Regions from separate parts of the Streptomyces anthophorae genome, predicted to be linked through region 2. Evidence: predicted binding sites of a transcription regulator. Region 2 holds the regulator's gene; the other holds the start of a gene.
The links. Region 2 encodes HspR, which represses chaperone genes until heat shock. Its sites were predicted from a motif close to TTGAGNNNNNNNNNCTCAA; they were not measured.

Region 1: a site for HspR is predicted at 1,264-1,282, ahead of lon (endopeptidase La). Genes of this name have one in related genera too.

Annotation. Positions count from the first base shown of each region.
Region 1 is NZ_JBLWQQ010000001.1:3,311,672-3,315,074, reverse strand. It holds gene ACNYS0_RS14715 (response regulator transcription factor) at 1-240, opposite strand, end outside; gene ACNYS0_RS14710 (spermidine synthase family protein) at 334-1,026, opposite strand; gene lon (endopeptidase La) at 1,305-3,403, shown strand, end outside.
Region 2 is NZ_JBLWQQ010000001.1:4,802,208-4,805,610, reverse strand. It holds gene ACNYS0_RS21900 (hypothetical protein) at 1-418, shown strand, start outside; gene ACNYS0_RS21895 (peptidoglycan-binding protein) at 432-1,283, shown strand; gene ACNYS0_RS21890 (hypothetical protein) at 1,298-1,546, shown strand; gene ACNYS0_RS21885 (heat shock protein transcriptional repressor HspR) at 1,603-2,070, opposite strand; gene dnaJ (molecular chaperone DnaJ) at 2,076-3,263, opposite strand; gene grpE (nucleotide exchange factor GrpE) at 3,300-3,403, opposite strand, start outside.

The sequences.
Region 1 (3,403 bases), 1.5 Mb from region 2:
GACCTCCAGGCCGTCGAAGCCGGGCAGCATGATGTCGAGGATCAGCAGGTCGGGCTGCCAGGCCTCGGCCGTGTCCACCGCCGCCGGGCCGTCCTGCGCGGTTTGCACGAGGAATCCCTCGGCACGCAGCCGGGCGGCGATGGCATCGACGATGGTCGGATCGTCCTCGACGACCAGGACCCGTCGCTGGGCTCCCTGGGTCGTCGTGGTGGTGTTGTGGGAGGTGTGTGTCTGCTCCATCGCCCCGCCCCTGAGTGCGCGCCGTCGTGACGCGCTTGACGCTTGAATGATCGGGTTTCGGACGTCAGCGTACGGGGAGTTACCGCCGGTCGGCTACGTGGGCCTCAGTGCGAGGTGCACCACGTCAGGGACGCCCCGGACAACCGGGATCTCTTCGGTGCGCACCGCCTGGAATCCGGCATTCCGCAAGGTTTCTTCGAAATTTGCTGACGGCTGTGCGGACCATACGGCGAGAACACCGCCCGGGTCGAGTCGGTCCTTGCAGGCGGCGAGGCCCGCCGGCCCGTAAAGGGTGTCGTTGTCCTCGGTGACCGTCCACTCCGGACCGTTGTCGATGTCGAGGCAGAGCGCGTCGTAGGTGTCCGTGGTCGTGTGCAGGTGCCGTACGAGGTCGGCCTCGACGATGTCCGTGCGGGGGTCGGCGAGGGCGCGCTCGGACAACTCGCGCAGCGGGCCTTCCAGGTGCCAGTCGATGATCGCGGGCTCCCGCTCGACGACCGTGATGCCACCCCAGTGCGGATCGGCGGCCGCGTGTTCGAGGGAGAAGCCGACGCCGAGGCCGCCGATGAGGACGCGCGGTTTCTCGCGGTCGTCCAGGGCGGCGCGGGCCGAGTCGACGAGCCGCCGCTCGGAGCGGCCGTCGGAGGTGTCCATCAGGAACGTGCCGTTGGCGATGATCTGGAGCAGGTCGCCGTGACGGCGCAGGACCACCTCGCCGAAGGGGCCTTCGCGGCGATCGAGGACGACGGGTGGATCGGGGTGGTGCGGAGTCGTCATGGCCGACATTGTGGCCGAGAGGGTGGGTGGCCCGCCGGTGTTTTCTGTGTCCCACGTCTCACATGGCGCTCGTCACAGAGGGTGAACCGAACAGGTCCGCGCCGCGTCGGGGGGTGCCCGTGCGCTTCGCGTTCGCCGGCGGCGCCTCGCCCGGCCGCCGCGTGCTCACGACCGCGCACCGGGGCCCGGTCGACGTGATCGCTGACAGCGAACGCCTTCGGCGGAACATCTGGAAGCTCCCGTGCATTGAGTCCATGTAACTCAACTTGACTGCCAAAGGGGAGATCATGGCTTCGACGTCCACACCGCTCACCCTGCCCGTGCTGCCCCTCGACGACGAGGTCGTGCTGCCCGGAATGGTGGTGCCCCTGGACCTCAGCGACACCGACGTACGGGCCGCGGTGGAGGCCGCTCAGGCCGCCGCGCGTACTGGACCCAGCAAGCCGAAGGTGCTGCTTGTTCCACGTATCGACGGCACGTACGCGAACACCGGCGTGCTCGGCACCGTCGAGCAGGTCGGACGCCTCGCCGACGGCGACCCCGGCGCGCTGATCCGCGGCGTCGGCCGCGTCCGCATCGGCGCCGGTACGACCGGGCCCGGCGCCGCCCTGTGGGTGGAGGGTCTGACCGTCGAGGAAGAGGTGCCTGACCCGCTGCCGGGCGCCGTCACCGAACTCGTCAAGGAGTACAAGGCGCTCGCCACGAACTGGCTGAAGAAGCGCGGCGCCTGGCAGGTCGTGGACCGCGTGCAGCAGATCGACGACGTCTCCGCGCTCGCCGACAACTCCGGCTACTCGCCGTTCCTCACCACCGCCCAGAAGGTCGAGCTGCTCGAGGCGGCCGACCCGGTGGAGCGTCTGAAGCTCGCCACCCAGCACCTGCGCGACCACCTCGCCGAGCAGGACGTCGCCGAGTCCATCGCCAAGGACGTCCAGGAGGGCGTCGACAAGCAGCAGCGCGAGTTCCTGCTCCGGCGCCAGCTCGACGCCGTCCGCAAGGAGCTGCGCGAGCTGAACGGGGAGAAGGACGAGGGCGAGGAGTCCGACGACTACCGGGCCCGCGTCGAGGCCGCCGACCTTCCGGAGAAGGTCCGCGAGGCCGCGCTCAAGGAGGTCGAGAAGCTGGAGCGCTCCAGCGACCAGTCGCCCGAGGGCTCCTGGATCCGCACCTGGCTCGACACCGTCCTCGAACTGCCGTGGAACGAGCGGACCGAGGACGAGTACGACATCCAGGGCGCGCGCGGCGTCCTCGACGCCGAGCACGCGGGCCTCGACGACGTGAAGGAGCGGATCACCGAGTACCTGGCCGTGCGCAAGCGCCGCGCGGACCGGGGCCTCGGCGTGGTCGGCGGGCGGCGCGGCGGCGCCGTGCTCGCGCTGGTCGGCCCGCCCGGCGTCGGCAAGACCTCGCTCGGCGAGTCCGTCGCGCACGCGATGGGCCGCAAGTTCGTCCGCGTCGCGCTCGGCGGCGTCCGGGACGAGGCGGAGATCCGCGGCCACCGGCGTACGTACGTGGGCGCCCTGCCCGGTCGCATCGTCCGCGCCATCAAGGAGGCCGGGTCGATGAACCCGGTGGTCCTGCTCGACGAGGTCGACAAGGTGGGCTCCGACTTCCGCGGCGACCCGGCCGCGGCGCTGCTCGAAGTCCTCGACCCGGCGCAGAACCACACCTTCCGGGACCACTACCTGGAGGTCGAGCTGGACCTGAGCGACGTCGTCTTCCTGGCGACCGCGAACGTCCTGGAGGCGATTCCGGAGGCCCTGCTCGACCGCATGGAGCTGGTCCGTCTCGACGGCTACACCGAGGACGAGAAGGTCGTCATCGCCCGCGACCACCTGGTGCCGCGCCAGCTGGACCGCGCGGGGCTCGCGGCCGACGAGGTCACCATCGGCGACGACGCACTGCGCAAGCTCGCCGGCGAGTACACGCGGGAGGCCGGCGTCCGCAACCTGGAGCGGTCCGTGACGCGGGTGCTCCGCAAGGTCGCCGCGCAGCACGAGCTCGGCGAGCGGGAACTGCCGTTCACTGTCGGCGAGGGCGATCTGCGTTCGCTCATCGGGCGGCCGCACCACGTGCCCGAGTCGGCGCAGGACCCGGCCGAGCGGCGCACGGCCGTGCCGGGCGTGGCGACCGGGCTCGCGGTCACCGGGGCCGGCGGCGACGTGCTCTTCGTGGAGGCTTCCCTCGCGGACCCGGAGACGGGCGCGGCGGGCCTGACGCTCACCGGTCAGCTGGGTGACGTCATGAAGGAGTCGGCGCAGATCGCGCTCTCCTTCCTGCGCTCGCACGGGGCCGAACTGGAGCTGCCCGTCGCCGACCTGAAGGAGCGCGGCGCGCACATCCACTTCCCGGCGGGCGCCGTCCCGAAGGACGGGCCGAGCGCGGG
Region 2 (3,403 bases):
GCCGCTCGCCCCGGTCCCGGTGTACCGGGTCAACGTCGACGACGGCGACACCGCCTCGACCACCTACGCCGAGACCCTCGCCAACGCCGCAGGTGACCCCATGACGGCGACGTTCACCGTCCCGGCGTCCGGCCAGGTCATCGTCACCGTAGGCAGCTACATCCGGTCGTCCGGCGCCTACTCCTCGTACATGTCGGCCAACATCCGCAACGCCTCCGGCACGGTCGTCCTGGCCGCCGACGACAACCGTTCCGCGGCATCCTCGCTCAACAGCCGCAGCTCGGTCTCCGCCCAGTTCCTCGTCACCGGCCTCGTCGTCGGCACGACCCACGCGGCGACCCCCGCCTACCGCTCCGGCAACGCCTCGAACACGGCCTACTTCGACACCCGCTTCATCCGCGTCGATCCCATCCCGTAAAAGAGGAGCCTCGGTGGCCACACCCCTGACCGCGTCCGCCTTCGCCCGCGTCCTGCGCGACGAGGGCGTGACCGTCCGCGAACACGCCAACTGGCAGTCCCACAACCGTAATCACAAGGGCGCGTGGGGTCCGGTCAACGGCGTCATGCTGCACCACACCGCCGGCCGCGACAGCCTCGCCCTCTGCCGCGACGGCACCGCCACCCTCCCGGGCCCGCTCTGCACGGGCCTCGTCGCGAAGGACGGCACCGTGCACCTGGTCGGCTACGGCCGCACCAACCACGCGGGCTCCGGCTCCGCCGCCACCTACGCGGCCGTACGCGCCGAACGAGCCCTTCCGTCCCCACCGGGCCCCGACTCCGTCGACGGCAACATCCATTTCTACGGCTTCGAGATCGAGAACCTCGGCAACGGGCAGGACCCCTACCCCTCGCCCCAACTCACCGCCGTCGAACGGCTCTCCGCCGCCCTGTGCCGCGTCCACGGCTGGACGGCGGCGAGCGTCATCGGCCACAAGGAGTGGACCCGCCGCAAGATCGACCCGTCGTTCTCGATGAGCGGCATGCGGACCCGGATCGACGCCCGCCTCGGTGTCCGCCCCACCCCGCCCCCGTCCTCCTGCGCCGAGTTCCCCGGCGCCGCCTTCTTCGTGCCGGGCCGCCGCAGCGCGCTGATCACGGCGGTCGGGCGGCGGCTCGTCGCGGAGGGCTGCGGGCGGTACCGGATCGGTCCTGGCCCGGAGTGGACCGAGGCCGACGTGGCCTCGTACGCGGCCTGGCAGCGCAGGCTCGGCTATACGGGCGCGGACGCCGACGGCGTTCCCGGCCGTACCAGCTGGGACAAGCTGCGCGTGCCGCGCGCATGAGAGGAGACGGAGGAGTGGGTGAACAGGTCGATGTGGCCCTGGAGTTGGAGCGTCTTCGACGCTCCGTCGACGTCGGCTTCGCCGCCACCCAGGGCAACCTGGCACTGGTACTGCAACGCGCCGACCAGACGGACAAGACCCTCGGCGAGCACGAGGACCGCCTCGACGCCCTCGAACGCTCCCGCTGGCCGCTGCCGTCCCTCGCGGCACTCACCTCGTGCGCCGCGCTGGTGATCGCGGTGTGGCAGTCGACGGGGAGATGAGGACATGTGAAGGGGCCCGGAGGTCGTGACCTCCGGGCCCCTTCACGCGCGTGCGCCTACTTGTCCTGCGACCGCCTGTTCTTCGGCCGCCACACCACCAGCGCGCTCGTCTGCTGGACCTCCTGGTACGGGACCAGGTCCCGGCGGTAGGAGGCGTGCACCGCCGCCTCGCGCTGCTGGATCGCGGAGGCCGCGCTCTCCACTGCCGAGGAGAGTTCGGCCACCCGGGACTGCAACGCGGCGACCTGGTTCTCCAGCTCGATGATGCGCTTGATGCCGGCGAGATTGATGCCCTCGGCCTGCGACAACTGCTGGACGGTGCGCAGCAGTTCGATGTCGCGGGCCGAGTAGCGGCGGCCGCGCCCGGCCGTGCGGTCGGGCGAGACCAGGCCGAGCCGGTCGTACTGGCGCAGGGTCTGCGGGTGCAGGCCGGACAGCTGTGCCGCCACTGAGATGACGTACACCGGCGTCTCGTCGGTCAGTTCGTACGGATTGCTGCGCCGACGACCCGGCTGCCCGTCCATCACCCTCACGCTCCCTTCGCGGCCTTGAACAGTTCTGCCCGCACGTCGGTGTCCTCAGTCGCCTTGCGGTACGACTCGAGGGCCGAGCGGGCGTCCTCCGAAAGGTCCTTGGGTACGTCCACCTCGACCGTCACCAACAGGTCTCCGCGCGTACCGTCCTTGCGGACGGCGCCCTTGCCGCGGGCCCGCATCGTCCGCCCGTTCGGCGTGCCCGGGGGCAGCTTCAGGGTGACCGGCGGGCCGCCGAGCGTGGGCACCTTGACCTCGCCGCCGAGCGACGCCTCGGTGAAGGTCACCGGGACGGTGACCGTGAGGTTGTCGCCCTTGCGGCCGAAGACCGGGTGGGCGTCGACGTGCACGACGACATACAGATCGCCCGCGGGGCCGCCCCGTTCACCGGGAGCGCCCTTGCCGCGGAGTCGGATGCGCTGGCCGTCGGAGACCCCCGCGGGGATCCTGACCTGCATGGTGCGGGAGGACTTGGCCCGCCCGCTGCCCTTGCAGCTGTCGCACGGGGTCTCGGCGATCAGGCCGCGGCCCTTGCAGTCCACGCACGGGTCGGTGAGGGAGAAGCCGCCACCGCCGCCCCGCGAGACCTGTCCGGTGCCGACGCAGGTCGGGCACACGCGCGGTGTGCCGTTCGCGTCGCCGGTGCCGGAGCACGCCTTGCAGGGGGCCTGGGAGGACATCCGCAGCGGGACCGTCGCCCCGTCCACCGCCTCGGTGAAGCTGAGCGTCACCTCGGACTCGATGTCCTGGCCCCGGCGCGGCTGGGTACGCGTGCCCGGGCCCGCGCCGCCCCGGTTGAACAGTCCGCCGAACACATCGCCGATGCCGCCGCCGAAGCCGCCCGGACCGCCCTGGCCCTGGGCGCCGCCTCCGAAGAGGTCGCCCAGGTCGAAGTTGAACGAGCCGTTGCCACCGGCGGCGCCGGGTCCCGGACGGAACCCGCCGCTGCCGAACAGGGCGCGCGCCTCGTCGTACTCCTTGCGCTTCTTGGGGTCACCGAGGATGTCGTTCGCCTCGGAGATCTCCTTGAAGCGCTCCTCCGCCTTGTCGTTGCCCTTGTTGGCGTCGGGGTGGTTCTCGCGGGCGAGCTTGCGGTACGCCTTCTTGATCTCGGCGTCGGTGGCGTCCTTCGGGACGCCGAGGACCTTGTAGTAGTCCTTCTCGATGAAGTCCTTGGTGCTCATCGGCCTCGACGTCCCTCCTTACCCGTGTGTGTGACGTCAGCCCTCTTCCGGGCCACCGTTCTCCTTCTCGGCATCCTTGTCGGCTGCCTCGTCCGCCTTCGCGCCCGGCTGCGGCTCGGCCACGGCCACCCGCGCGGGGC